3 regions of the Brevibacillus sp. HB1.4B genome follow, and region 2 is predicted to be linked to each of the others. Evidence: riboswitches for the same ligand, from Rfam matches in the RefSeq annotation. Region 2 holds a riboswitch; each other region holds the start of a gene.
The links. A riboswitch is a leader RNA that binds a small molecule or an ion and turns the genes downstream of it on or off. The one in region 2 is predicted to bind cyclic di-AMP.
Positions count from the first base shown of each region.

Region 1: another riboswitch for cyclic di-AMP. It lies ahead of HP398_RS13015 (C40 family peptidase); the one in region 2 lies ahead of HP398_RS26670 (quaternary amine ABC transporter ATP-binding protein).
Region 3: another riboswitch for cyclic di-AMP. It lies ahead of HP398_RS04105 (CAP domain-containing protein); the one in region 2 lies ahead of HP398_RS26670 (quaternary amine ABC transporter ATP-binding protein).

Region 1 is NZ_JABSUT010000004.1:489,784-499,751, reverse strand. Features, by position in the region: gene HP398_RS13040 (HAMP domain-containing sensor histidine kinase) at 1-465, opposite strand, end outside; gene liaF (cell wall-active antibiotics response protein LiaF) at 479-1,369, opposite strand; gene HP398_RS13030 (class I SAM-dependent methyltransferase) at 1,384-1,962, opposite strand; gene HP398_RS13025 (PspA/IM30 family protein) at 2,057-2,752, opposite strand; gene HP398_RS13020 (LiaF transmembrane domain-containing protein) at 2,816-3,220, opposite strand; cyclic di-AMP (ydaO/yuaA leader) riboswitch at 3,540-3,679, shown strand; gene HP398_RS13015 (C40 family peptidase) at 3,684-4,205, shown strand; gene HP398_RS13010 (response regulator transcription factor) at 4,421-5,140, shown strand; gene HP398_RS13005 (sensor histidine kinase) at 5,141-6,526, shown strand; gene HP398_RS13000 (cytochrome P450) at 6,717-8,057, opposite strand; gene HP398_RS12995 (biotin transporter BioY) at 8,168-8,731, opposite strand; gene HP398_RS12990 (hypothetical protein) at 8,826-9,398, opposite strand; gene HP398_RS12985 (hypothetical protein) at 9,390-9,860, shown strand.
Region 2 is NZ_JABSUT010000013.1:160,474-170,441, reverse strand. Features, by position in the region: gene HP398_RS26690 (carbohydrate kinase) at 1-1,050, shown strand, start outside; gene HP398_RS26685 (pseudouridine-5'-phosphate glycosidase) at 1,054-1,980, shown strand; gene HP398_RS26680 (heavy metal translocating P-type ATPase) at 2,679-5,099, shown strand; gene HP398_RS26675 (cation transporter) at 5,164-5,364, shown strand; cyclic di-AMP (ydaO/yuaA leader) riboswitch at 6,120-6,266, shown strand; gene HP398_RS26670 (quaternary amine ABC transporter ATP-binding protein) at 6,661-7,887, shown strand; gene HP398_RS26665 (ABC transporter permease) at 7,871-8,710, shown strand; gene HP398_RS26660 (glycine betaine ABC transporter substrate-binding protein) at 8,707-9,642, shown strand; gene HP398_RS26655 (hypothetical protein) at 9,660-9,968, shown strand, end outside.
Region 3 is NZ_JABSUT010000001.1:867,735-877,702, forward strand. Features, by position in the region: gene HP398_RS04060 (M56 family metallopeptidase) at 1-234, opposite strand, end outside; gene HP398_RS04065 (BlaI/MecI/CopY family transcriptional regulator) at 249-632, opposite strand; gene HP398_RS04070 (RCC1 domain-containing protein) at 799-2,913, opposite strand; gene HP398_RS04075 (TetR/AcrR family transcriptional regulator) at 2,991-3,566, opposite strand; gene HP398_RS04080 (catalase) at 3,713-5,302, opposite strand; gene HP398_RS30800 (2-phosphosulfolactate phosphatase) at 5,383-5,688, opposite strand; gene HP398_RS30805 (hypothetical protein) at 5,666-6,127, opposite strand; gene HP398_RS04090 (hypothetical protein) at 6,239-6,685, shown strand; gene HP398_RS04095 (cold-shock protein) at 7,156-7,359, opposite strand; gene HP398_RS04100 (rhodanese-like domain-containing protein) at 7,790-8,134, shown strand; cyclic di-AMP (ydaO/yuaA leader) riboswitch at 8,219-8,371, shown strand; gene HP398_RS04105 (CAP domain-containing protein) at 8,379-9,152, shown strand; gene HP398_RS04110 (hypothetical protein) at 9,217-9,372, opposite strand; gene HP398_RS04115 (homoserine dehydrogenase) at 9,473-9,968, opposite strand, start outside.

The sequences.
Region 1 (9,968 bases), on a different contig from region 2:
TGCCACTTGCTCTTCCCATTGTGAAGCCAAGCGATTGATCTGCCATCCTAATTCGCCGACTTCATCGACGCCCAATTCTGGAACCCGATACGACAGCATCCCGCGCCCAAGCTTCATGGCAGCTTCCCACAATACACTGAGTCTCTTTTTCAACAAATTGCCAATGATATAGGAAATGATCAATGCCACTAAGACACCTGCAGGCAAAGAGACAACAAAAGCAGCAAGCTGAATCAAGCCCTCTGGATCGGCAGGCAGATTGATGCCTATATATTCTTGAAGCCACCACATGAAGTTGCGGTCGCTAATCATTTCGTTGTACCACCGATGAATCCCGGGGTGATCTCTCCATAAAAAGTATAGCCAAAAGAAACAAATAAACGCGGCAGTAATTGCACTGACGGCCAGTAACATGCCATAGCGCACGTATTGCCACTGAATACTTGCCAATCGCTGTCGACGCATCCGCCAGTACCTCCTAGATGTACTTGACTTTTATATCGCCGACAAGCAGCGAGATATGCAAGTTTACTTTTTGCAATGCTTCATCATACTGATCTGAACGAATCTTAACACTGCGATTGATACCTCCCTGACGGTGGCTTAGCACCTCCAGGTCACCAATACTCAACCCTGCCGTTACCGATACAGGAAGATCCACAGGGACATAAATCGTCACATCGCCTATCCAGCCCTCTACGACAAGAACTGCCTCATCCCGCATCAGCACTGCCCGGGAAAGATCAATCACAACATCCCCGATTCCATGCCAGACATGCAAGTGATTCAGTTCAAAACGCCCCGAGGTCAGGTGATAATCTCCAATCAGAGAACTGCGGGAATCTTTTGGCAACGTGTCGTCAGGTGATGAAGACATTCTTTCGTGATGTGGAATTTTGCCACCAACATGCTTCCATTTGTTCCAGCTGTCTATCCAAGGGCGCTCCTCCGTGGAAACCTTCACGTCACTCGGAATACTCGCATCACTTGTCACAATCGTCTCCGCAGCAGATGAGGTCCCCGTATCACCCAATGGTTGATTCACACGGTGATCTCGTCTGCTGTTCTTACCCCGAATCAACTGAAACCCGAAATAAATAAACACGATTGGCACTGCAATCTGGAACAAATCATCAACCCCGACACCAAACCACATATCCATCGCGATGATGGTCCCCAGAGAGAATAGAATCCCTCCGCCAATCCGATTTTTCTGCCCCCACAAACGAAGGCCGAAATAAATAAGCACCATCGGCCACAAATCAAACAGACCGAACGAAATGATACCCAAACTGTCTAATAAAAGGCCGATTCCCGTAAAAATAATCAGGATACCAGCCAACATTTTGTGCAAACGGGACAGTTTCACAAAAGTCTCCTCTCTCACGCCCCATGCTGATCGTTTTCACTTTGACCATTACGACATGTATAGATGAATGCAGGCGGAATGTTCAACAGGGTAAAGTCGATCTTGACCCAGGGAAAACGACCCTGCAACTCAGCTTGGAGTTGTAGCGAATATTGGAATGTAATAAACAGGCCCCCTGGCTTCAGTACAGATTGAACTTCGTCCAGAATTGCTGCCCGCAGCTCTTGTGGAAAATTGGCGAATGGCAGACCTGAGATAATAACATCTGCACCTGCAAGGTTCTGCTCCTCCAAGTAAGACCTAAGTTTAGTCGCTTCCTCCCTGATAGGAAGATCGGGAAAACGTGATTGAAGCATAGAGCGAAAATGGGGATCTCGTTCCACAAGCACGTAATGTGTGCCGGGACGCAAGCGCTGATAGATCGTTTGGGTAAATGCCCCTGTACCAGGTCCCAGCTCCAGGATCACATCGGTTGAAGCCCAATCGACGTTTTTCAACATTTGCTCACATAAAAAACGAGAGCTGGGGATTATACTACCGACGCGTCCAGGCTCAGCGATAAACCGCCGCAAAAAGACCAAGAAGTCCTGCAAGAATCGTACCTCCTAGGGGAAAAGCAGCCTGATGTACACAGGCTGCCGAATTGACACAATCTATTCTACACCTAGTCCCCCAGTTCCTGTCGAATTAGGATTGTACTGGTTTGGCTACCGGTGTTTTTACTTCATTAATGGATGCTTTGATGCTGGCAAGTTCTGCATCGAGATCATCCTTTTCCAGTTCAGACAAAGCGTTCTCCCAAGCGCGGTTCGTTTGGCTCCATTGTCCACTCATTTGCGCTTCTGCTTCCATGCGCATCACTTTTTCTTCCATGCGGGCGAAGCCACGGCCTGCGGACTGATTGCCGATACCGACAACTGCTTGATTGACTTGCTTTTGTGTACGAGCTACTTGTGCACGTGCCATCAGTGTGAACCTTTTCGCACGCATTTTATAGAACTCTTCCTTCAGCTCAGCCAGCTTCTCACGCATTTGCGAAGCTGCCTCGGATGCTGACAGGTAAAGACCTTCGTATTCAGCTGCACGGCCTTCGTACTGCTTCTTGTCAGCGAGTGCTCGACGAGCCAACTCGTCTTCTCCCTCAGTCAAGGCGAGCTTGACTTGACGATCGCGTTTTTCAATCAGAGCATTGGCTTCATCCAATTGCTGGCGGAATTTCTTTTCCAGTGCAACCTGACGGGCAACCGCTACTTCAACTTGTCCGATTTCTACTTCCATGTCACGCATATATTGATTCAGCATTACTACTGGATCTTCCATCGAATCCAATGCATCATTCACCGAAGCTACTGTCAGGTCACGCAAACGTTTAAAGATACTCATTATTTTTTCCTCCTCATCATATCACATCATATTGTTCATCCAAAAGACTCTTGCGACGTAGCGTTATTGTTGTCTTCGTGTTACATGTTTCTCCCAAGTGTCTAGCGTATCTTCCTTTAATACTTTTTGGGCCCATTCACGCTCCCAAGTAGGTGGAGCTTGCTTTGGTTCTTGACTGGGACGCAGTAAGCGATATCCCAGATAAATTACCCCAATGGCCAGAAGCGCGTGAAACAGTAGGTCAAGCTTGCCAATCAGCATCAGGAACCCGAATAGAAAGACGAGGATTCCCCAAAAGCGTGAACCGGTTTGTCCCATAATCTTTTTGGCACCGTATATCATGATCACACCGGGAATGATGAACCCGAGCAAGTCTCCGATATCGATACCCACCAGATCTAGAAGAACCAACCCACCGACTAGCAGCAGAACCAGCCCGAGTAGAACTTTGCCAGACCGTTCGCTCATTACTCGCTTACCTCCATTCGTTTTGCATGTGGTGCTTGTGGAACGTTATGCCCTTATTGTAGCCCTCGGTATAGGCTTCCCATAACGGGCGTGCGGTTGGTTTTTCCCTCCGCCCTTGGACGGAGACAATTTCCTGCCCTAATCGGACGAGCTGTCGCGCAAGGCAGAACAAGCCTGCGTCGAAAGGCGGCTTGCTCTGTCGAGCGAAAACGTTACAGCATTTGACGGTAATTTTGTGACGAATATGTGAACTAACGGATGAAAAAGAAGGAAAAAAAGGACTGGCGTAGAATCTTCGTAAGAGTGCGTGTAAAAAAACATCGAAAAATAGCCGAATTCCGCTTGGCGGAAACGGGGGAACCACGTTTTTGGGGTGAATGGTTGCTACTCCTAGCAGCCTAGGGCGTCCTTTCGACCGAACCCTTCAGCTAACCTCGTAGGCTCACGAAGGGAGCAGTTTCTTTTGCGCAAGGTGGTTTTATCTTTATTTATGGCTGGAATGCTTGCTATGGGGGCAGGCGCTGCACAGGCTGCTGAGGAGAATTCTCTCAATGAAGTAGTCAGCGACTTGTACGGTACCCCTTACAAATCTTCCGGCTCGTCCAAAAAGGGCTTTGACTGCTCCGGTTTCACGCGCTACGTATTTGATGCGTTAGGTGTAGACCTGCCTCACAATTCTGCTTCCCAGTACGAATTAGGTACAGAGGTAGCCAGAAAAGATTTGCAGCCAGGCGATCTCGTGTTCTTTAATACGAACGGTCGCAGCATTTCTCACGTGGGTATCTACATTGGAGACGGCACATTCGTGCACTCGGAATCTGGTCGTGGAGTCGTCAACACCAAGTTGAACGATCCATACTACTGGAGCAAACGTTATGTAGGCGCTAAGCGTCTCAGTGCTCCTGTTCTAGCGAAAGCAGAAACTCCGAAAAAGGTAAAAGCGGTGCAAGCTGCATCGTTGCCGGAAAAACCAGCTCAAAAATAGTCGTTCGGCAAAATAATAAAAAGCCAGGGACACAATGTCTCTGGCTTTTTCTGACGAAATTTAGTACCTGGTCTAAAGAGGTACCCTTACATATTAGAACAACTTAATAACTTACGGGGTTTCTTCCCCTGATGAGGTCAAAGCATGTTATGATAGACAAGACCCATTCTTTGAATGGTATTCCTTATTAATAGAAGTAACTGGGGGTTGTTCCGGTGAAAGATCACATTTTAATTGTCGATGACAATCTGGAGATTATTGAACTGCTAGAAGACATTTTGGAGAACGAGGGCTTCACCGTTTCCTCCGCAGAGAGTGGAGAAGATGCTCTCTCCCTGCTCAGCCAAGGAGAGCGACCTAACCTGATCCTTTTGGATATTATGATGCCCAACATGAGTGGCTACGAGCTCTGCTCTCAGATTCGCCGTGAGTGGGATTTGCCTATACTGTTTCTCAGTGCAAAAGGAAAAGCGGTAGATAAGGTAGTCGGCTTCGAAATCGGCGCAGACGATTACATCACGAAGCCTTTTGATACAGAAGAACTGCTCGCTCGCATTCGTGCCCACCTGCGTCGCTATGAGCGCATTCGCAAGCATACGGAAGAGCAGCCTGAGAAGGAAACAGCCTCTTCTCCGATTACCGTTTTGAAATTCAAGGACCTAGAAATTCATAAAGAAACGTATTCCGTTTATGTATGTAATCAAAAGATTGAGCTCTCTACAAAAGAATTTCAACTGCTCACATTCCTCGCAGAAAATGCGGGCATCGTCTTTACAAGAGAGCAAATCTATGACCGTGTCTGGGGATATGGTTATGGCTCGCTCAATACAGTGACCGTCCATATCAAAAACCTCCGGGAAAAGCTGGAAACAGAGCGTCAGTTTATTAAAACACAATGGGGGACAGGCTACGTATTTATCGGGGAGAAGCTTTAAATGAGCTTACGTAATAAAATTTTTCTCTCCTTCATTTCCTTGATCACACTCAACATCTTGTTGTTTAAATTTGTTTTTCAAGACATTATTGTCGCTCAACTCAAAAATGATCGGCATAATCAGTATCAGGCTGAGAAGGAAGCCGCAGAGAAGGTCATGCTCAATCAACTGCTTCTCGTCAGTAATTTCAAGGACCCAATCGAACGTTTGGAGCTTGAGAAGCAGTTGCCAGACGACGTGATGTACCGCATGCTCGTGAAGGATGCCAATGGAAACACCATCTACAGCAAAACATCGCGCGCCTATAATTTGAAAATGCCTTCTCCCTCCTCATCAAACCGTGGCGATTCTTCCAAGCAAAATGACCTCAAAGTGGTAGCTGAGTACCACTTTCAGCAGGAGCCACCGCGTACAGGGGAGATCGTTGTTTATTTCTACACAGATGATTACGACATGATGGCTACGACAGGGGTTTCCATGATGCTCTGGTTTATTTACGGAAGCATTAGTCTGGTGGGATTGGTTCTGCTCGCTTTGTTCGTTCGCTGGATACTACGGCCTGTGAACGAATTATCGCGCGTCACCCAAGAAATCCAGGAAGGGAAACGGTTAGTGACATTTACGTATCGCTCGCATGATGAATTTGGGCAACTCTTTCGATATTTCGGGGATATGGTTGATGAGCTTCGCTTAGCGGAAGAAAGACAGGCCGAAATGATTGCGTCGATCGCCCACGACTTCCGCACACCTCTCACCACGATCAAAGGGTATGCGTCATATATCGGCTCCGGTCGTGTGACGGATATGACCAAAATACAGAAACAGATGAGCAAAATCGAGCTAAAAACGACGGACTTGGAAAAGCTGCTCGATGAATTGCAGGACTTCACCGCCCAAAGCTCCGAAGTCCGACTCAACATTAATCGTATTCATGTCAAAAGCTTCTTGAGAGGAATCATTGAGGACTATTTGCCGAGGATTAAAGAGGCAGGCCTCACCTTTCACTGGAAGCTTCGTATCTCTAATGAACTACACATCGAAGCGGATGAGACCAAGCTGCGACGTGTCATGGAAAACCTGTTGAACAACGCCATTCACTACAACAAACCAGATGGCTCCATTTACCTTACATGTGATCAGCGAGAAGGACATGTCCTTTTTACTGTGATCGACAAAGGAGAAGGAATCGCCTCTGAAGACTTGCCGAAGATTTTTACCAAGTTTTATCGGGCGGAAAAATCACGAAATCGCAACAGTGGCGGTACGGGCTTAGGCTTGACGATTTGCAAAAGCATCGTCCGGCTTCACGGCGGAGATTTGATGGTAAACAGTGAACTGGGAATGGGAAGCAGTTTCTCCTTCACCATCCCCTTCTTCCACGGGTAGCTTTCACAAGCTACCCTTACTTTATATAGATTTATTCTCAGTTAATTATTTCTTTATATTTTACTAGTAAAATAATTTTTGTAAGCATGTTGCTTTCAGTGATAAATAACCCCCAGTTCGGTATCTGACACAATCGGCGAAACCGTAGTGACAAGATGCCTCTTTTTTTGCCCTCTATTTCCATTTTTTTCTATCTCTTCTCCAAACGCATCGGCAATCCGTTCTTTGGACGCAAGGTGACCAACGGCTCGGGTTCCACTTCCTGATTTGGTTCAGCCAGTCGTAGTCGATATCGCTGCGCGATGGTTGCCAATAGCAAAGCTGCCTCCATCAAAGCAAAGTTGTTCCCGATACAAACACGCGGCCCACCGCCAAACGGGAAATAAGCATAAGCTGGATTTCTTTTTAAAAGGTCGCTGTCAAAACGCTCTGGAATGAATTGTTCAGGCTGCTCATAATAGCGTGGGTTACGGTGCATGACATATTGGCTCATCATCAGTGTTTCACCTGGCTTGTACGTTTGACCGCCGATCTCCACCTCTTCTACCACTTCCCGGTTGATCGTCCAGGCTGCTGGATAGAGCCTCAGCGTTTCCTGTACAATGAGATTCGTATACTTCAGCTGGGGTAGGTCCTCTACTGTCGGCAGCTTTTCACACAGCACGGTTGACAGCTCGTCATGCAGTTTTTTCTCCACCTCGGGATAGGTAGCCAGCAAATAAAAAATCCACGACATGGTATTCGCAGTCGTCTCATGACCAGCTACAAAAATGGTCATGACCTCGTCGCGCACCTGCTCATCTGTCATTCCTTCCCCATCATCTTCATCACGCGCAGCCAAAAGCATCCCCAACAAGTCCTTGTGCTCTTCTCCTTCGCTATTACGACGAGCTTCGATCAAGGAGTAGATCGTTTTGTCCAGCAGCTCACTCGACTCCAGGAACTCCCGATTGCTTTTAGTAGGTACGGACAAAGGAATGTCGATAAAAGAGGAGCCTTTATTGGCCACGTATTTCAAACCGACATCGATGGCATGCCCAATCTGATCGGCACCTTCCTTGACGGTTTTGCCAAACATAGTCTCCGTAATGATCGCAAGAGTTACTTTCATCATGTCCGAGTGAATATCGCGCAGCTCCCCGGTTTTCCAATCCGACATAAGATCAACTGCTTGCCGGACCATCACCTCTCCGTAGCTGGCGATACGTTCTCGATGAAAAGCTGGCTGCATAAGCCGTCGTTGTCGTAGATGCTTTTTTCCTTCACTGGTGAGAATTCCATCCCCTACGACAGGTCGTGCCGACTGCAATGCTTTTCCTTTTCGAAAATGCGCCTGCTTGCTGACCAAAACCTCTTTGATATGATCCGGATTCGTTAACAGGTAAACATGGCGGGAAGGACCAAAGCGAAAATGGACGACTTCTCCATGCTCTTCTACAGCGTCGCGGATGAACTGAAGCGGCGATCGGCGAAATGCCATCAAGTTCCCTGAGATTGGAAGGCCTTTTGGGCCGGTGATCGTGATATTCATGTGTCTCCTCCTTTTTACATGCAAAATCCTACCGATAGTATCCGGCACGATAAGGAGATTATGCGAAAAAAAGCCACCCGAACTTCGGATGGCTTACGAAATCATTTTGTTTATCGTGTAACAGGTTGATCTGTACGCAACAGACGAGAAGCAATCAGTCGCTCGCGTACCTTGATGCCAATCAGAGAAGCCAGAACTGCTTTGACAACGCCTACAATGAGGAAAGGTGTTGCACCAAATGCGACAGCTTTATCCCATGGAATGTCCATGACGTATTTGAGTTGTACTGTACCAAAAGCGAGTGTGACAAACATGCCAATGATATTGGCGATAATGGCGTTTTTCAGGTTGAATCTTGTTTTCTCCAGGTAGAGTCCGGTCACATAAGCGGTTGCAATAAACCCAAATATGTACCCGCCTGATTTACCGACCAATATTTGCAATCCACCTTTTGCCTCGCTGAATACAGGCAATCCGACTGCACCGAGTAAAACGTAAATAACCAAAGCCAGTGTCCCGTATCGTCTTCCCAAAATGGTCGCCGTCAGCCCTACTGCTAACGTCTGCGCGGTAATCGGAATCAACGGCAAGGGAATAGTCACCTGCGACAATACCGCTGTCATTGCGGCAAAGATGGCAGAGAGCAACAGCCATCTCAAGCGTTCGTTTCTCATGCGTACTAGCCTCCGTTTTGTTAACTGAAAATGTTATAAGGTTAACAAAATAATAATACGCATCTGCCCTTTTGTAAATCCCCGTTCTGTCCGCTTACCTTTTTGCTTGTTGATCCATGTATAGTTGCAGCTTTTGAAGGGACTGAACCGTATAATCGATTAATTCGTTCAGGTCATCGATATTGCCTTCATCAATTTTTCGATGAAAGTCCAGCGTCACCTGGTTGGTTATTTGCTTCGGTGGCCAATCGATTCGATGCTCCTCTAGCTTAGCCGATACTTTCTGTGTAATATACGGACGCTGACCCCAGATGTCATTGAGAATCGATGTGATTTCTCTCGCTTCTGCGGGCACATCTCTGTAATTTTCCATCTGCAAGTAAAAATGGATGCAAATCGTACATCCGATATGATCTGTCAACGGCTGTTCTAGCTGCTCGGCTGCAATATCAGCTAACTGAGTACGAAGCTGCATCTCAGCACGAACAGCTGCGGTATGATCATGTTGATCAGCCAGCTTGAACTGGATCTGAAACTGTCGATGGAATGTAGCCATATCCATGACATCCGAACGGTTCGTAATCGTAATTGCCCCTTCGAAGTCCCGGTCGTATACCGCACCTTCCAACACAACCCTGATATTGTCAAAAACAAGCGGATGAAACATCTCGCGCCCTCCTTATCCCAAGCAATCGGGCCCTTTCTATTTACAGTATATAGCATGCCTGCTTTCTACTTGTTTTGCAAGCAGACCGACTTCCCCATGGCGGTGCCTCCAGGAGAGTGGTACCATGAGAGTGATCCAACCTTTGAGGTGACAGCTATGTTTTTAATCGGAATTCTAATCGTTGTTGCAATCCTTGGTGAAATTATTCATCGTTTGAATCCATGGAAAAAGCCGGAACCTGCCTATGAGGATCTCGTCGCCCAAATCAAACAGACAGACTGGTACCAGGAGTTGTCTCGTGATCAGGCGTGTCGTTACGTTTTGGACAACGATCCGCATGTCCAAGCCTACTATGCGAGTACGTATGAAGCCAAACGTCTCCTTACACAGGAAGGCTTTCAATTGGGGCTGATTGATTACGTCAAGCAGGAAGCTGCAAAGCACGCCGAGAAACCGTGCTGACATGCGAAAAAGCCGTTGTTATGGAACAGCGGCTTTTTCTTTGAATCAAAAAAAAGGTATACCTGCCATGGCTCATGCCCTGTGGTACACCTGTTTTATCCAGTATTC
Region 2 (9,968 bases):
ACGCAACAGGAGCTGGCTGATCTGATTGGCATCTCACGTTCAGCGGTAGCTGGCTACATTGCACAGTTGACCAAACGCGGGGAAATCAAAGGACGGGCTTATGTACTTCGTGATGAAGGAATGATTGCTTGTATCGGTGGGGCCAACCTGGACCGCAAAGCACGCGGCAAGCAACAGGTGCGTCTACAGTCATCCAATCCAGTAACGATTATGGAATCGTGTGGAGGGGTGGCACGGAATATCGCGGAGAACCTCGGTCGTCTTGGCTGCAATACGTCACTCATCACCAGCATTGGTGAGGACAAGGAAGGCGAATGGCTCTTGCAGGAGACGAAAAAGCACGGGGTACACATCAGCCAAGTGTGGAGACTGCCTACACAGCGGACAGGAACGTATACCGCTCTTCTCGATATTGATGGCGAGATGGTTGTTTCCTTGGCAAACATGGATATTTACGATGCTCTTACACCAGAGATGTTCGCGGAGAAGTGGTCGCACATTGCAGCAGCCCATGTGGTTTTCATCGATACAAACATTCCGGCGGACTGCTTGGCCTACATCATCGAACGTTGCCGGGAGGAAAACATCCTGCTCTTCGTTGACCCGGTCTCTTCCATTAAAGCTAAGAAGCTCCCACAGCAATTGGACGGAGTAGAAGCGATTTTGCCAAATCGCGAAGAAGCCGAGCTGATGGCTGGCATGAAGATCACGACGATCGAAGAATGCGCCGAGGCTTGCCGCAAGATCAGGGAACGAGGCGTCAAGCACGTCATCGTGACCTTGGGCGAAGAAGGAATTTACTATCAATCCGAGGACGTGGAGGAGCATATGTCTCCATACCCAACGGAAGTGGTAGATGTAACAGGTGCGGGAGATGCGTTCGCGTCGGGACTCTTGTATGGCATTGTAAACGGAGAGTCTTTCCAGAGAGCGTGCCGCCTTGGATTGGCAGCATCCGCTCTGACATTGCAAACAGAGCAGTCCGTATCTCCTCTATTAAAAGCAGAACAATTGGAACTGGCCGTAGAACAATTCGAAAAGGAGCGATAAGAGATGAAACAATATTTGACCTTTACTGAGGAAGTACGCCACGCACTGGAGAACAACCTGCCGGTAGTTGCGCTGGAGACGACGATTATTTCGCACGGTATGCCATATCCGCAAAACATTGAAATGGCAAAAGAAGTAGAGCAAATCATTCGCGACAACGGTGCCGTTCCAGCTACGATCGGGATCATGGACGGCAAAATCAAAATCGGTTTGACTGACAGCGAGCTGGAGGAGTTTGCGACGAACAAAAATGTAGCAAAAGTAAGCCGCCGCGACTTCGCTTACATTTTGGCTAGTGGTAAAATCGGTGCGACTACAGTAGCCGCTACCATGATCGCAGCTGAGATGGCTGGCATCCACATGTTTGCAACTGGCGGTATCGGCGGGGTACACCGTGAAGGTGAAATCACTTGGGACGTATCTGCTGACCTGACTGAGCTGGCGCAAACAGATGTAGCTGTAGTATGCGCAGGGGCGAAATCGATCCTCGATATCGGTCGCACACTCGAATATTTGGAAACGCAAGGTGTACCAGTTGTGGGCTACCGCACAGATGAATTCCCATCCTTCTTCGCTCGCGAAAGCGGATTTGGCGTAGACATGCGCATCGATACACCGGAAGAAGTTGGTAAGATGATGAACACCAAATGGGATCTGGGACTCAAAGGCGGTATGATTATCGCGAACCCAGTACCAGAATCTGATGCACTGAATCACCAGGAAATCGAGGCAGTGATCCAAAAAGCACTCGCAGAAGCAAAAGAAAACAACATTGCAGGTAAACAGGTAACGCCATTCATGCTCGATAAAGTGAAAAAGCTGACAGAAGGCAAGAGCTTGGCAACGAACATCGCGCTGGTGAAACACAATGCTGAAGTAGCTGCGAAAATCGCGGTAGCTTATCAGAAAGAAGCGAATCAAGGTAAATAAGAGAGAGCGAAGATCGAACAATTGCTCCCGGTTAATCCGGGGGCTTTTTTTGTTTTTTAGCGGCTGTAGTGGGGGAAGAAGCGCATTTCCGTCTACGCTTCGGCCTACGCCCCACAAGGGGTTGGACTGTCCTCTTCGGAATAAATGTCGGGAGCGCTTCAAAAGTAGAGTTTCGATGATGTATTCGCAGAGGTTGAAGCTGAAAACCCCCGCCATTTATTCCGAAGCTGGGTCGGGCTCCAGAGGCGCTAGGACTGGAAATGCGCTTCTTCCTGCGCAGCTGTGGTTAACATCTTGAAAGCTGTCTTAAGAGGGTTACTTAGAAGACTCTCTCCAATTCAAAAAATTATCTTGGTTGTAACTCCTCCGTACAAACTCGCATTATGGTTTAAAAGCGCGGCCAAAATCTTCGCTGTTAAGAAGTACTGCCATATGTTTGGAAGGAGACCGCCCGAACGCAGTGAGGAAAAAGGCGACTGGAAAACATGTGGCAGGGCTTCGTCCGGCACCAAGGATAGAGGACCAACCCCATCATTTTTCCCTGTGTTTTCAGCACGTAAAGCCCATTTAGAAAAAAATTGAAAAAAGTGCTTGATATACCCTGAGGGGGTATTGTATAGTAAGGGTGTGAACAGGAAACAACGTAAGGGAAACGATACGATAAAATATACCCCTTGAGGGTATTTGGAGGGATTAATATGAGTGCCAAAACAGCAGAGGCAACAGTCGCAATCTCAGGGATGACTTGCGCAGCTTGTGCACTGCGCATCGAAAAGGGCCTGGGAAAAATGGAGGGAGTGGAGACTGCCAACGTCAATCTGGCCTTGGAAAAATCCACAGTCGTGTTCGATCCATCGAAAACGAACATAGACGACATCCGCTCCAAAATTGAATCGCTCGGCTATGGTGTCGTCACTGACAAGGTGGAGCTAAACATCTCGGGAATGACATGTGCGGCTTGCTCCACACGGATCGAAAAAGGCTTGAACAAAACAGCTGGGGTTCTGAAGGCAAACGTGAACCTGGCGATGGAAACAGCCACTGTTGAGTACGATTCATCACAGGTAAGTGTGACGGACATTATTCAAAAGGTAGAAAAGCTAGGGTATCAGGCGGCTCGCAAGGAAGAAGGCAAAGAAGAAGAAAAAGTAGATCGTCGCCAGGAAGAAATCAAACGGCAGACCCGCAAGTTCTGGATTTCCGCGATTCTGTCGCTCCCGCTGCTCTGGTCGATGGTGAGCCACTTTTCCTTCACCTCGTTTATCTGGCTGCCTGAAATCTTGATGAATCCGTGGGTACAGCTCGCATTGGCAACACCGGTACAATTCATCATCGGAGCACAGTTTTACGTGGGAGCTTTCAAAGCCCTTCGCAACAAGAGTGCTAACATGGATGTGCTGGTTGCTCTCGGTACCTCAGCTGCTTATTTCTACAGTTTATGGGTCGCGATCAACTCCATCGGTGCTCATGGCGGCCATATGCTGGAGCTGTATTTTGAGACGAGTGCGGTACTGATCACGTTGATCGTCTTGGGTAAACTGTTTGAGATGAAAGCAAAGGGACGCTCTTCGGAAGCGATCCGCAAGCTGATGGGCTTGCAAGCAAAAATAGCAGTAGTCGTGCGGGATGGCGTCGAAATGACCATTCCTGTAGAAGAAGTGAGACTGGGCGACGTCGTTCACGTGAAGCCGGGCGACAAAGTACCTGTCGATGGCATCGTCATGGAAGGACAGTCCGCAGTGGATGAGTCCATGCTGACTGGTGAAAGTATTCCGGTGGATAAAGCCGCAGGCGATACCGTCATCGGCGCCACCTTGAACAAAAACGGCTTTTTGAAGGTCCAGGCAACCAAAGTCGGAAAAGAAACGGCTCTGGCGCAAATCATTAAAGTAGTGGAAGAAGCACAAGGAACAAAAGCACCGATTCAGCGCGTAGCTGACAGCATCTCGGGGATTTTTGTCCCAATCGTCGTAGGGATTGCCATTCTTACCTTCTTGATCTGGTACTTCTTCGTTATACCTGGCAATTTCGGTGAGGCTTTGGAAAAAGCAATTGCTGTACTCGTAATCGCTTGCCCGTGCGCCCTCGGTCTGGCAACACCGACCTCGATCATGGCGGGCTCTGGACGCGCAGCTGAGTTGGGTATCCTGTTCAAAGGCGGGGAGCATCTGGAGACTGCTCACCACCTGGATACGATCGTCCTCGATAAAACAGGGACTGTAACCAAAGGCGAGCCAGAACTGACAGACGTCATTACCATTGATATCGAAGAACAAGAGCTACTCTCTTTGGTCGGCGCCGCTGAGAAAAATTCCGAGCACCCATTGGCTCAAGCCATCGTTCGCGGAATTGCAGATAAAGGAATCACCTTGACGAATACAGATTCTTTTGAAGCCATTCCTGGTTTCGGTATCCAGGCAACCGTCGCTGGCAAAGAAGTACTCGTCGGTACCCGCCGCTTGCTGGAAAAACATCAAATTTCGTATCAAGCAGTGTCTGATACCATGCTGGCACTGGAGCGCTCCGGTAAAACGGCGATGCTCGCAGTCGTCGAAGGCAAGCTCGCTGGCTTGATTGCCGTAGCGGATACGATTAAACCGACCTCCAAGCAAGCTGTTCAACGCATGAAAGCAATGGGATTGACTGTGATCATGATGACCGGTGACAACCGTCAAACTGCTGAGGCCATTGCCCGTGAAGCAGGAATCGATCACGTCATCGCAGAAGTCCTGCCTGAAGGCAAGGCCGCAGAAGTGAAAAAACTGCAAGAACAAGGCAAAAAAGTTGCGATGGTCGGCGATGGTATCAACGATGCTCCTGCACTCGCTACCGCTGACGTCGGTATGGCAATCGGTACAGGTACAGATGTGGCTATGGAAGCAGCCGATATTACCTTGATGCGCGGCGAACTGACCAGTGTCGCAGACGCCATCGAGATGAGCAAACTCACCATCCGCAACATCAAGCAGAACCTGTTCTGGGCACTGGCCTACAACACCTTGGGCATCCCGATTGCCGCAATTGGCTTCCTCGCTCCATGGCTTGCCGGTGCTGCAATGGCCTTCAGCTCCGTATCCGTTGTACTCAACGCACTGAGACTGCAACGAGTGAAGCTGTAACAACAGTAACAAGCGGCTTTGTCCGCCTTACCTATACAACATAAAATGTAAGGAGAGATTGATCATGACAAATATCACATTGAACGTAGAAGGTATGTCTTGCAACAAATGTGTAGCGCGTATCGAGAATACATTGAAAGAACTGGGTGCAGAAGGCAAAGTGCACTTGGCTGATAAAAAGGTTGATGTTTCCTACAATGAGAGCACATTGACACTCGAAGCAGTAAAAGAAGCAATCGAAGACCAAGGCTACGACGTCGTTTAAGCATCGTGCTATTACTATCGAAAAAAGCTCCTGCCTGATTCCATGAGGCGGGAGCTTTTTGGCTGTTTTGCTTGGAGTAGCTGTAGGGGATGGGAAGAAGCCCATTTCCAGTCTACGCTTCGGCCTACGCCCCGCAAGGGGTTAGACTGTCCGCTCCGAAATGAATGTCGGGAGCGCTTCAAAAGTAGAGTTTCGAAGATGTATTCGCAGAGGTTGAAGCTGACAACCCCCGCCATTCATTTCTACGCTGAGTTGGGCTCCAGAGGCGCTAGGACTGGAAATGTTCTTCTTCCCAAGCGACTATTGTTTACATCTTGAAAGCAGCATTCAAGGGGGTGCTTCATTAAATGCATGTAGACTCCCAACAGCTCGTAGAGGAAACAGGAGAAATAAGCGAAGATCTTTGGACACACCTACCGAGGCGCAGTGAAAAAAAGAGAAACTGCCTTTAGCGTCCACCTCTGAGCCACATCCTGATGGACTACTTTGGACGCGGTTTCGCTTTTTTTCACGGAGCCGGGCACCGATGCTCCCTCGCAGGTGTTCCAAGAAGCTGAGCGTTTTCTCCTGTTTCCTCCCCACCCCACATGCGAGAGAGAATAACGCACGATTCCTTTAATCGAATGAGTAACCGAGAGCTAATCCAATCCGATTCATAAAGAAAGACAAAGTCCGGTTAAAACCGTGCTAAACGAACGTTCACAATAACTGGAAGCGAGCGTATAATCAAATCACAATCAAGCTTAATCAAGAAACAACACATACGGCCTAGTTCCGAGATTTTCGGAAGCGGGGGAACCAATCTTTTGGGGTTAATCCTGAGTGATCAGGAGGGATGAGGAAAAGTCTTCTCTGCCATCCTACCCGTCAGCTAACCTCGTCGGCCAAAGCAGGGAAGGTCATGGATGGATAAAGTCTAGGCATATAATACGCAACAAGGGGATTCCTTGCGGGCGTGTGATAGGCCGATGCAGGCTTTTTCTTTGGGACCTTTGTTCTGGAGAAAAAGGATGGATCGGCCTATTTTTTATGGAAATACCGATGAGCAGCTTACGCCATACAGACGTTATCGAAAAACGTGTGGATCGCTGGGAGGCAGTCGGTACGAGATAAACCGCTGACAATCGAAATCAGGAAGACAGAGTACAGGGAGTCCTGAAAAGGGATGCCAGGTATTACGTAAGCCTGCGGATTTTTTACACGAGTATAAATCAAGCGTGCCTGCTTGGTTTTGCTGGAGTGTGGAAACTTCGCAGGCTTTTTGCATTTACGAAAAAACGAAGGATGAGGGATACCATGCCCAAAATGAAGGTCCATCAACTGACAAAAGTGTTCGGCAAGCAGCCCGAGCTGGCCTTGAAGCTACTGGCAGAAGGACGTACGAAAGAACAAATTTACAAGCAAACGGGCCAGTCTATCGGGGTGAATCAGGTCAGCTTTGAAGTCGAGGAAGGTGAAATCTTCGTGATCATGGGCCTGTCCGGCAGCGGCAAGTCAACCTTAATCCGACTGTGTAATCGACTGATTGATCCAACGAGTGGAAGCATCGAGATCGACGGGGAAGAGATCGTGGACATGAAGGCATCGGCTTTGCGCGAGGTGAGGAGGAAGAAGCTCGGGATGGTTTTCCAAAACTTCGCCCTGTTTCCGCAGCGGACGGTACGAGAAAACGTCGAGTTCGGTTTGGAGATTCAACAAGTACCACCAGGACTCCGGCAAGAAAAAGCACGGGAAGCGCTTGCGCTCGTTGGATTAACCGAGTGGGAAAATGCGTACCCGGATCAATTGAGCGGAGGGATGCGCCAGCGAGTCGGATTGGCGCGGGCGTTGGCTAATAATCCAGATATTCTCTTGATGGACGAAGCGTTCAGTGCACTGGACCCGCTCATTCGAAAAGACATGCAGGATGAGCTACTGGAGCTTCAGATGACGATGAAAAAGACGATCCTGTTCATTACACATGACTTGCACGAGGCGTTGAGGCTGGGTGATCGGATTGCCTTTATGAAAGACGGACAGATCATTCAGATCGGCCGCCCGGAAGAAATCATGGCAGACCCAGCGGATGAATTCGTGCGGAAGTTCGTCGAGGATGCCGACCTGTCCAGAGTGCTCGTTGCTGAAAATGTGATGAAACGGGCAGAAGCAATCACGCCTGACAAAGGGGCGCGAGTGGCGCTGCAACTCATGATGGATAACGGTGTGTCCAGCTTGTACGTCGTGGACAAAAAGCGCACACTGCTCGGCTTGATTACGGCGTATGACGTATCACTCGCGATCGGTACGGGGGATTCACTGGAGACGATTATGAAAACCGACCTCCCTACTGTTTCACCTGACGCACGTCTGCACAGCTTGTTCCCGATGATGGCAGACCTGCACGTCCCGATTGCGGTAGTGGGCGAGCAGCAGCGTTTGTTGGGTGTCATCGTAAAAGGAGCGGTGCTAGGCGGGCTGGTAGGCAAAGTCAATGTCCAAGAACACCAGAGAGCAGAGGTGATGAGTGATGGACGTCGTGCCTAAGCTGCCGATTGGCGAATGGATGGAAGGGTTCGTGGAGGTGCTGGGCCAGTACAAAGGGGTATTGTTTGATCCAGTGTCTATCGTCATTTCTACGATGGTGACTTACTGTTCCACGGTTTTGGCAGAGATACCTTCGCTGATTCTCATCTTGCTGCTGGGGGCCGCTGCGTGGGTTTTTGCAGGGAGAGCGTCTATGGTCTTTACGGTTGTCGGACTTTCTCTCATTCACAACCTGGGGTACTGGGATGAAACGATGGAGACATTGGGACTCGTCCTCACTGCCACCATGATTTCGATCGCCATCGGGATTCCGGTGGGCATTCTTTGCGCGAGATACGATACGTTTCGCAATCTGGTCACGCCAATACTGGATTTGATGCAGACGATGCCAGCGTTTGTTTACTTGATTCCCGCGATCTTTTTCTTTGGCTTGGGTGAGGTGCCGGGAGTCATTGCCTCCGTTATTTTTGCTTTGCCGCCAATCGTGCGTCTCACGAACTTAGGCATACGTCAGGTGCCAGCGGAAATGGAGGAAGCAGCGGATGCCTTTGGCGCAACTGGGTGGCAAAAGCTCGTGAAAGTGCAACTGCCGTATGCGAAATCGACGATCTTGGCGGGAGTCAATCAGTGTATCATGCTCGCCCTGTCGATGGTGGTCATAGCGGCTATGATCGGGGCGAAAGGCTTGGGTGCAGACGTATATCGCGCCGTATCGCAAGTGGATATAGGAAGAGGATTCGAGGCGGGGCTATCCATCGTGATCATCGCTATCGTCTTGGATCGGCTTACTCAACATGCAGGAAAAAAGGAGAGAAACATATGATGAACAAAGCGGTTCCAGCTTTACTGGCAGTGATGATGGGAGCGACAGCTTGGCTCGCAGGCTGCTCCAGTCAAAACACAAACACACAAATACCGACAGCAACGGTAGTCGGTCCTATTCCTTCTGAGACGTCGGACAACGCGCTAGGAGAAAAGCTCGACTACAAAATCATCGGAATCGACGCAGGAGCAGGCTCGATGGTGAAGACAGAGGAAGTCATGAACTTGTATGGCTTGGATAAATGGCAGCTTGTTGAAGGCTCCGATGCAGCGATGACAGCAGCTTTGATCAAGGCGTACGAAGCGAAGGAACCGATTATCATTACGGGCTGGACGCCGCATTGGATGTTTAAAAAGATGGATTTGAAATATTTGGAGGACCCGAAGAACGGCTTTGGCGGAGCGGAACAAATCCATACCATCGTGCGCAAAGGGCTGAAAGAGGATCAGCCTGCTGCCTATCAATTTCTGGATAAGTTCTGGTGGGAGCCAGCCGATATGGAGTCAGTCATGGTCCAAATGATTGACGGAAAAGATCCGGAAGTGGCCGCTGCGGAATGGGTAAAAAACAACGAAGCCAAAGTAGCGAAATGGGTGGAGGGCATCCAGCCTGTCCAAAAAGAGAAGCTGACTCTCGCTTATGTAGCATGGGATTCCGAGATTGCCAGCTCGCACGTTGTAGAGCATGTGCTGGAGCAGAAGCTGGGGTATGAAGTCGAATTGAGTCAGGTGCAGACTGGACCGATGTGGGCAGGAGTGGCCATTGGGGATGTAGATGGGATGGTTGCGGCTTGGCTGCCGTCTACAGATACGAGCTATTTGAAAAAGTTTGGTGGGCAATTCGAGGATTTGGGTCCGAATCTCGACGGAACCAAAATAGGACTCGTGGTTCCTTCGTACATGAACATCTCGTCCATTGAGGATCTCCAATAAGGAAGGGAGGCGCTGCTATGAAGCATTATCTCGTAATGGGCAAGGGGGAAGCTTTCACTTCTTTTGTCCAGACACTAAGCTGTGACAGTTTGCCTGCTTTTTGGGGAAGGAATCCCGGTGCCTTTTCATTGACAGCGGGGCCTTGCGACAAGACGATTCAGCGTTTTTTGCCCATCTCATTTGACGAGTGCTACCGCGATCAGGAATCCTTGCTGCTCTACCATTCCGTCTACATCTTTCCCGATGAGTGGGCGGAGGGACGCGACTTCATTACACTGTTCAAGCAGCTTGGCACCTGCCGGATTTTTGTGATGACGCAGGAACAT
Region 3 (9,968 bases), on a different contig from region 2:
GGCAGCCGACATGCTGTTACTTGCCCAGAAAACCCAGGTAAAGAGGCTGAATGAACTCTCCGGTAGCACGGGGATCATTAGGCGTGCCAAAACGATGAACCATAACAAATGATGCATGCGCCAGCTAATCGCTTGGCTAACTCCTTTTTTTATGGCTACCAACAAAATAGCTACCAGGCTTGCCCCCAACGAGGCGTAGCACATCCACAAAAAAATACTCCCTAGAATATCCATTTACAGGTCCCTCATCATTGCTTTTTCTTTTGTTTTTCCGTCAATATTTTTTGCAGCTTGTCTATTTCTTCGTTGGATAACTGCACATCTTCGAGAAAATTGGTCATCATCGTGCCTACAGCCCCATTAAAAACACGTTTCAAAAAGGATTCGCTTTCAGCCCGTTTGCATTCAGCTTCTTGGACGAGTGGGAAATATCGGTAGCTACGGCCAGATTTTTCATAGCTGATTGCTTTCTTTTTGAGCAACCTGTTCAAAAACGTGCGCACCGTCTGCTCTGTCCATTCGATATCGGCTGGTAAACGCTCAATGATTTGCTCTGCTGTTGCTGGATGATCTCTCCAGATCACCTTCATGATTTCCCACTCGGCCTCCGATATTTTCGGAATGTTGTTCATCACGTCATCACCTCTTAGATTTACAAATGTAAATTTAACTTCTGCTAAGATATTACAATTGTAAATTTAAACTGTCAACCATCTTTTTCCATACCTTCTAAAAACGGCAAAATAAAAAAGCACAGTGGAAAATGAATGCTCCCACTGTGCCGCTTCTTCCCGTCTGTTATTGTCTGACCATATCTGGTTGAAGCTCACCTTTTCCGTATGGATTATCGCCAATCAATACGATCTTATCATCTTCAGTGACCAGCACATGATAATGCGAGCCTGGCCCTTCAATCGCATAGTCGTACGAAGAGGAAATCAGTCTAACAGGCGCAGCCACTTTTTGTTTTTTAAGCGGTTCCCATTCGTGTTCAAAGATTTGCCCATCCTTCGTAATCCGCAAACGTCCGCTCATCATGGCAATGTCTTCTTCCGTTTTGGATTCCAACTTCACTTTGATAGCTCCTGCGTCATTTCCTTCGCTCTCAGGGTAAACCTGCATTTCCTGAACCTTACCTGCTTCGTTGATCGCCCAAACTGATGCGATATCCTTTGTATAACGGACAAAATACTCTGGTGCAAGCTCACGAATTCCTTCCAAACCAGCTATCTGTGCAAATGAAGTGAACGGTTCATCATTCTTCCGTTCTGCGTACAATACCTGACCATTTTTCGTCACAGCAAAAAACGTATAAAGATTGGTATAAAGCTTGGTCACATCCGCTGCCAATTTTGAATCGATCTTGAGGGTTTCCACTTTTTGTGGGCGCAAATTCGTGATAACATATACCCCTCCGCGTTCAGCGGAATCAAAACTGAATTCCACCGTCAGGAATTGGTCATCTTCCGTACGTAACAAGAGATGCTCCTCTCCACCAACGAAATCCTTGATCCGAGAAGGCAGTGCCAATGTTTCACAGCTGCTAAATTCACTGGTCCACAACTGGATTTGTCCGTTCTCATTTAAGGTAACCGGAGAATCCATGATGCTATCCAATGTTTTTACTTTCGTAGGTCCTTTCACTTCATATGGCACTCGATCCGCGCCAAAACTCCATACAGAACCATCCTTTCGGACGAAGTACGGTCGATTCAGCTCAGTTACTACTTGTTTTACATCACGTAATTCGCCCAATTCTGTCCATTTGTCAAAGGTAACAGGGATTCGTCCCAGCTGTCCTGTCATATTGCTGCCAAATGAATAGACGTTTCCTTTTTTATCGAGAGCAATCACATGGTCGGTTCCTGCTTGTACGTCTGTCATATCAGAAAGACCCGCTATTTTGACAGGCTCCTCGAGCTCATTTTCCAGATTCGCACCGAGCATTCCAAGTGTATTATCTCCCCAGCCCCAGACAGTTCCGTCCGCTTTTACGATCAAGTACAATCCTTCTCCGCCAACTGCCATCCGTGTGGCACCATCTGCATGAGCGGCACGCACTACTTTTTCATTTTCTTTTGTATTGTAGCTATACACTTCGCCTTTTTCTGTTTGGATTAAGGCGCGATCCGTGTAATCGACGGCTATTTGTTTGACTTTCCCTGGGATATCCATTACCTGCAGGTTTTCTGTGTTCAGCTCTCCGGATTTGCCATCGAGATAAAGAAGCTTCCCTTGGTCATCTATGGCAAACAAGGAAAAGGCTGAGCTATACATGTCACGGATATTCGAAAGCTTCGTCACCTTTTCTGCTGCTTTCGCTCCTTTTTCCCATTTCAGTACGGTACCGTCTTCTTTCAGTAAAAAGAGTACGCCTTCATGAAGATCGAGCTGCTGAATGTTCTTGATTTTATCCAGACCGGCCAGTTTTTCTGGTGCTTTCTTTTCATCGATCTGCCATACATCACCGGCGCCCGTCAGGACATAATCCGTCGTGACTTGCTTGGCATTTTTGATCCCTGCTAGCTTGTGCGGTTCATACTTCTTGTCAGATTGATAGCCCCATTTCCACACTTGCCCATCCTCGGTGAAGGCATACGAAATACCTGGCCTCCACCCATAGCCTGCTTCATCAAAAATGACGCCTGTTGCAATGGCAGTAATCCCTTCCAGCACCGGCTTATTCTCCAATGATTTCCAAGACTTCGCAGTTATGTCCGAAACATCCGCTTTCGTGTCATCTTGACTGCAAGCCTGTAGCTTCACCTCGGTATTGCCTATCGTGCCAGCCGATGTTTCTACTTTAGTGGAACCTGCCTTCGCAGGGGATGCAGCAACGACCCCACCCGTCGTCAATAAGGAGAGTACCGCGGCATAGCTCAACAGTACTACCCATTTCTCTCTTCGTATCATTATGAATCTCCTCGCCATCGTCTAATGTAAACATTTGTAAGACGCTGGCAACTCGAATTGCGTCACTGTTTTTTCGATTACTTTAGCACGCTTCTCACTGTTTCAGTCCAGATATCCCTCTGATCTAGCTCAATCCCCATCAGCATGTAATTACTGATATTATCAACGACGAGTGCTAGAATATGAGCTTTTGCTACGACACGATCAGGCGTGACGACACCTAACTCTATCCCTCGCTCTAATAAGGAACTAAAGCCCTGCAAAAAATCTTCTTGCATCATACGTAGCTTGTCACGGTACTTCTCTTTTTGACTGACAGACAGCAGAAATTGATTGAAGACACGTAAAAAGGCATAATCCTCTTCCTCGCTCGGCAATAGCTTCAACCCAGATTCGATAAGAAGTTCCGTGAAATTGTCAGCTGTAAAATCTGTAACCGTAAAAAAATGAGAGAATGTATAATTTCCAAACAGTTGTTCAAACAAATAATCGAGAAGTGCGTCCTTTGATGCAAAGTGGTAGTAGATCGCCGGCTTCGTGATCCCTACTTCTGTAGCGATCATCGTCAGGCTCGTCTTTTCAATCCCATTCTCCGCGAATAATTGATAGGCTGCTTCTACAATATGTTGATGTGTTTTATTATCTTTTGACATGAATGACGTCTCCTTTGGCAAATCGATCCCATACGTTTTAGCCTACTGATTGTTAAGTCAAATTGCAACCGGATACAACAAAAGAGCTTTACCATGGCTTCGGCAAAGCTCCGCTGTTCATTCAGTCTTATTGTTGACTCGGGTCATCAGTAAGGCTTGGACGGACGGGACTTCTGTTCGGCTTCCTTGACAGCCGCCCAGGGATTCGTTGCGCCCATCGGTCCGCCCATCTCTTTGCTATTTCCGCCATTGCCCTGTGCGACTCCAGCTTTCAAACGCTGACCGTACTCTTCGTCACATTGCGAGAAGAATCCAAGCATTTTTTCTTGAATGCGAGGATCACAGGAGAGGAGTGCATCCGTCAGATTGGCAATGAGATCTTCTCTTTCCCAGTCTTCCATGAGGCGATAACGTTCTCCCGCCTGTTTGAAATCGTTGGTGCGATCAATTTTTTGACGAACGACCTTCCCTTCTACTTCTGGCTGATGATCAGGAGCGGCTTGCTTGGCTTCCTGCAATCCGCCAATCGTCGATGGCTCATAGTTAATATGCCGCTGCGCTCGATCTACATGGTACAGCATTTGACCGCCTTCCTGGTTGGTAGCGACATGCTTTTTGGGAGCGTTGACCGGAAGCTGCAAGTAGTTGGCGCCAACCCGATAACGCTGCGTATCGGAGTAGGAGAAGGTCCTTCCTTGCAGTAGCTTGTCATCAGAAAAATCAAGTCCATCCACTAAAACACCTGTCCCAAATGCTGCTTGCTCGACCTCTGCAAAATAGTTGTCCGGATTTTTATCCAGTACCATTTTGCCGACAGGAAGAAACGGGAATTGATCTTCGGGCCATATTTTCGTTGGATCAAGTGGATCAAAATCGAGCTCAGGGTGATCGTCATCACTCATGATCTGGACGCACATTTCCCACTCCGGATATTCTCCTCGCTCAATCGCTTCGTACAAGTCCTGTGTGGCATGATTAAAGTTTTTCCCTTGAATCTCTTCCGCCTGTTTTTGTGTCAAATTTTTAATCCCTTGCGTTAACGGCTGCCAATGGTATTTGACCAGGACCGCTGTTCCTTCATGGTTTACCCACTTGTACGTGTTTACGCCAGAGCCTTGCATTTGCCGATAGTTCGCTGGTATTCCCCACGGGGAGAACAAAAACGTGATCATATGCATGGCCTCAGGCGTGTTCGAGATAAAGTCAAAGATCCGTTCCACGTCTTGTATGTTTGTGACAGGATCAGGCTTGAACGCATGTACAAGATCAGGAAACTTCATCGCATCCCGAATGAAAAAAACTTTGAGGTTATTGCCAACCAGATCCCAGTTCCCGTCCTCTGTATAAAACTTCACCGCAAACCCACGTGGATCGCGCAATGTTTCGGGAGAATGTGTGCCATGAATAACCGTAGAAAACCGTACAAACACAGGCGTTTTTTTCCCCTGCTCCGAAAACAGCTTTGCTCTCGTGTACGTAGAAATCGGCTCATCACCAGCGGTTCCATATGCTTCAAAATAGCCACGCGCTCCTGCTCCTCGGCTATGCACGACACGCTCAGGTGTTTTCTCCCGATCAAAATGTGTGATTTTTTCCAGAAAGTCGTAATTCTCCAGAACCGTTGGCCCGCGATTTCCAACGGTCCGCAGGTTCTGGTTGTCTGTAATCGGATGGCCTTGGCGATTCGTCAGGATATTTTCTTCTGACTGGTTGATGGACTTGCTGTTGTCATCCATATGAATCCTCCCTGTCCAGTTTTTCTCATGTATGGTTCATAACCATGGTTACCGAATGAGGGATTCTTTATGCGAAAAGACTAATTAGCTTCGTAAGCAAAATCATCGTTAAGCACTGGAACCGTGAAACTCTGATTCCATTCCGCTGCAAGTGCGACATCTTCCGGGTATCCCTTGCTGATCAGTTCTTGGCCAGAAGCACATTTCTGCAAATAAGCAAGAAGATGATCTTGGGCTGATCGGAAAGCTGCCACCGCCATTTTGGCCTCTGGTGACAATCGATATTCCTCCAATTCGTGAAGCAGCGCACCTGCCGCAATCATATCCTCAATAGCGGGTCGCAATGCTCCATTTCCCCATCGTTCACCGCAAGCAATAACCGTCACAGATCCTTTCTGCTGTTGTATGTATCTGGCGACGGATGATGCATTTCGCAAGGCACGCAGCGATTACCTTCGCACCTGTTTTCTTTGCCAGCAAGGTACAGGTCGATCCATTTGGCGAGGGCAACACCATTCTACTTCCCATCGGAACCATTTTCAGACAGGCGGGTGAAAGGGAGATTGGTTCTCCACGTTTTCCAGCAAGAAGCGCTGCTTTTTGTTTAGCGAATGCTACGGCTGACTCCTCCTTCACCTGATAAGGATAGACGATCCCTCCACGTCCCGTTACGATATCGACACACGTGCTGAAGGAGAGCACATCGATAATGACGATCATATCCGATGCTGCCCCGACCTGTTCCACCCCTTCGTATCCCCAATCAAATCGAGCCGTATAGTTTAGTTGTTTGCATACAGGCGTTTCTCCCAAAACCTCCACCATCCTCTATCAAAAATAGTTACTCGTCCCCTTACGTTCGCCGTTACAAATCAAGGCAAGAAACAATATCGTATTATTGTCCCACTAGAATACTCAAGAATGGAGTGAACATGGATGTCTGAAATCGAATACGACGACGATCAAGGTGTTACGGAAAAAAGAAGTCACAGACGCCCACGAAGAAATACTGTGAGAACAACTGGTATTTTGCAAAATAACCTCGCTGTTGCTCTCACCGCTCACCTCGACCTCGTAAATCTGAACACAGAAGAGGTTGAAGTACGTGTGCAAGTATTGAACTGGGGTAATGCAGTTACGCAAACGAATCCAGTTAGCACCTTGCTTGACATCACGCAATTTATCCCTGCGAATACTCGCACTGCTTTCAATGCGCTGGTCCCCGCTTCTTTCCACTATGAAGTGCGCCTTACCGTAGCAGAAAACAACAGAAATGTCCTTCTCACCACTTATGGCCGTACTTCTATCGGTGGCGGTCAAGTTGTTGGTCTTTCAGTTCTTGACAGTCAATTCCAAACTGTCGAAATCGAAACTTGTATTTAACTACTTTGTAGGAAGAAAATGAGGAATTATGGTGGGACGCCATAGTTCCTTTTTTTATCCATTCGCATGCAGGAACAGGCGCTGAGGACGATCCCAACGCCTTTTATAATGCTCCCATAGACTTGAGACACGGGAGGTTAAAAAATAAGTTATAATAAGAGCATGGAAAAACGGAACCAATATACCTCAGAGTTTAAAACAAAGGTTGTCCTGGAGGTCCTCCGGGAGGAGCAGACCGTGAACGAAATTGTTGGCAAGTACGAAATGAGTCTCTAAATGAAGCAAAACCCGATCAATTTTACGCCCATACTATCGAAAAAATCGCATCCTAAACACTAGGACTACGAAAAGGAGGACATAACTTATTCCTCAAAAAATCGTGTCTTGACAACGGGGAGCATTACATTTTACTACTACGACCACGACAAAAAAAACTGCCCTCGAAAGGACAGTTTCTTTTAAAAGGAGACTTACAGTTTTACTACGTTCTCAGCTTGTGGGCCACGGTTGCCTTGAACGATGTTGAATTGAACTTTTTGACCTTCGTCCAAAGTTTTGAAACCGTCACCTTGGATTGCGCTGAAGTGTACGAATACATCGTCTCCGCCTTCTACTTGAATGAAACCGAAACCTTTTTCTGCGTTAAACCATTTTACTGTTCCGTTCGTTTGCATTTAAAAAAACCTCCAAAAATTCAATTTGAATATGCTAGTCATATTTACCGAAGCAAATAAAGCTCACATATCATGAAGAAATACCAGATCATGTGCTATGATACGCCTTCATGATACGTGAATTTTACCTACTCAGCAAATATACAAATGTCATGGGACGGAACTGCAAAATTAAAAACTAAACCTTTTGAAAACCTAAAACAATGAAAGCCCTTCCTCTCTTCCATCCTTGCGGCTCCGATGACCGCGCCAGTGTGAATCGGGGATTCAAAAATGTTATCCATCAGCATACAAACACCTCGATGAATGATTAGGTATCAATTTTTCAAGTAGCAATCTTATTCTACCATGGTTGTCCAAAAAAAGCAACCGTTCACCCTTATACTGGGAAGGCGATACTCTGTTACAATAGCATTGGGAGGGATTTCATTTGCAAAATCATACTTTGACAACCATTCAATTATCAGAAATGCTTGAAAAGAAAGTGCCTGTACTATTAGTGGACGTACGCGACGTCGAGAAATTTATCACCGGCAGCCTCGTTCACGAAAATGCATCGACCCGAAACGCACCCTATCTTCTAATGAAAGAACAGGATAAGCCGTTCGATGAAGAAACCGAAAAACTTGCGCAAAATGTGAAGATTGTTACTGTATGTACAACAGGTAACAAAGCTCAAAAAGCTGCCGCTCTTCTTCGTGAGCATGGTTTTCAAGCAAATGCATTGGAAGGCGGCTTAACCGCATGGAAGGAACAATCAAACGGAGCGAAATGAGCCTAATTTATCAACGATTCTAGCTTTTTGCCATATATTACTCCTTTATTTCGATTGGGATTGTCTGATATCGTTGTTCATGCCAAACGAAATAAGCCGAGACTTTCTGAAAAGGAAGTGCGGGGGACTTTTTAGTGGATGAGCAATTCCACATGGGGTGAATCGCCGAATTGGCGTAGGGTTGTTTCCTCAACCCGAATCCGACAACTAACCTCGTAGGCAAAAAAAAGGAGAGATTTGTTTAATGAAACGTTTTGGTTCTGTTACAATCGCGATGACTCTTGGTCTAGGCTTGGCTTTGACAGGGTTTGCTTCTTCTGCTTCCGCAGCATCTAACTGCCCATTGAAGAACGGACAATTCCAATTCAATGTGGGTCAAAATATGGGACAATTCCAAAAAGCACCAAATGCACAACAGTTCTTTAACTTTTATCAAAAGCAAGGCTTTGTTCCTGGCCAGTCACAAGCAGTACAGCCGATGCAACCTGTTAAGCAAGGACAAGCTACACCTGTACAACCATACCCAATTCAACCAGGATCTTTTCAATCAGCACCAGTTCAACAAACACCAGTTCAACCAGCACCAGCGCAACCTAGAAATAACGTCACTCAGCCTGCCGCTCCAGTAAATCAAGCGGAACAAGGAAAAACTGGTGATTTTGCGAAACAAGTCGCGGATTTGGTGAACCAAGAACGTGCAAAAGCAGGTCTCAAACCAGTTCAAATGGATGCAGCATTGTCCAAAGTAGCTTTGGCAAAAGCACAAGATATGTCTGCTAACAACTACTTTGACCACAACAGTCCAACGTACGGTTCCCCATTTGACATGATGAAGCAGTATGGCATTCAGTACTCGACTGCAGGTGAGAATATCGCCATGGGTCAACAGAGTCCACAAGAAGTTATGCAACAATGGATGAACAGTGAAGGTCACCGCCAAAACATTATGAACCCTGCGTTCACAAAAATTGGTGTAGGCGTCACAAATGGCTACTGGGTACAAGAATTTATCGGATAAAACGCATTGTACGAAACGAAAAGCCGGTGTCTCGTAATCGAGACCCGGCTTTTTCGTGTAGGCATCATTCCTGCTGTGCTTCGGATGCCTGCTTTTTGGGGGTACAGCAGCAGCTATCCTGCTCATTTACCAAAGCGACGTTCTTTTGATTCATTTTTTGCTTGGTTGGGTAAGCAGATACTTGCTGCAGCTCGGCATTGACATCAGACGATTGGTTCATCCGTATGGCCCCCTTGCCGTTTTTTGTGGTGCATCCTTAGTATGCTCGCGGTTGTAAAGGACTCATTCCTAAGGAACACTGGAAGCACATGCAAATGAACCTATCTGCTAATGATATGTTCAAGGTCTTTTAAGGCAGCCGCTGCTGCCGCGACAGGATCTGACTTTCCTCCAACGACCAATAAATCCCCCATGACATCTGTTTCTACCCATATGGCTTTTGTCGTACCTGATACAGATGCAAATGGATGGGTAAGATCCACTGCACAAAGCTCCACGGCTATAGAAAATGTGCCATTTGCTTCCTTTTGGATGGTTCCGATCAGCTTGGGAATCTTCGTATGCTTTTTCCATTTCTCGATTTGTAACGAGGTTATTTCGCGAATACTTGCGCGTGCGATATCAGTCAGATTTACTTGCGCACCAAAAGCGGCGTTTGCCAAGATCGTGAGCTTTGAAGCTGTATCCCAACCATCGATGTCGTAAGAAGGGTCCGGTTCGGCAATCCCCAACTTCTGAGCGAGCTCGACTGCTTCCGCACAGGTGAGCCCCTCTTCCATCATTTTTGTGAGCACGAAGTTAGTCGTTCCCGTAAAA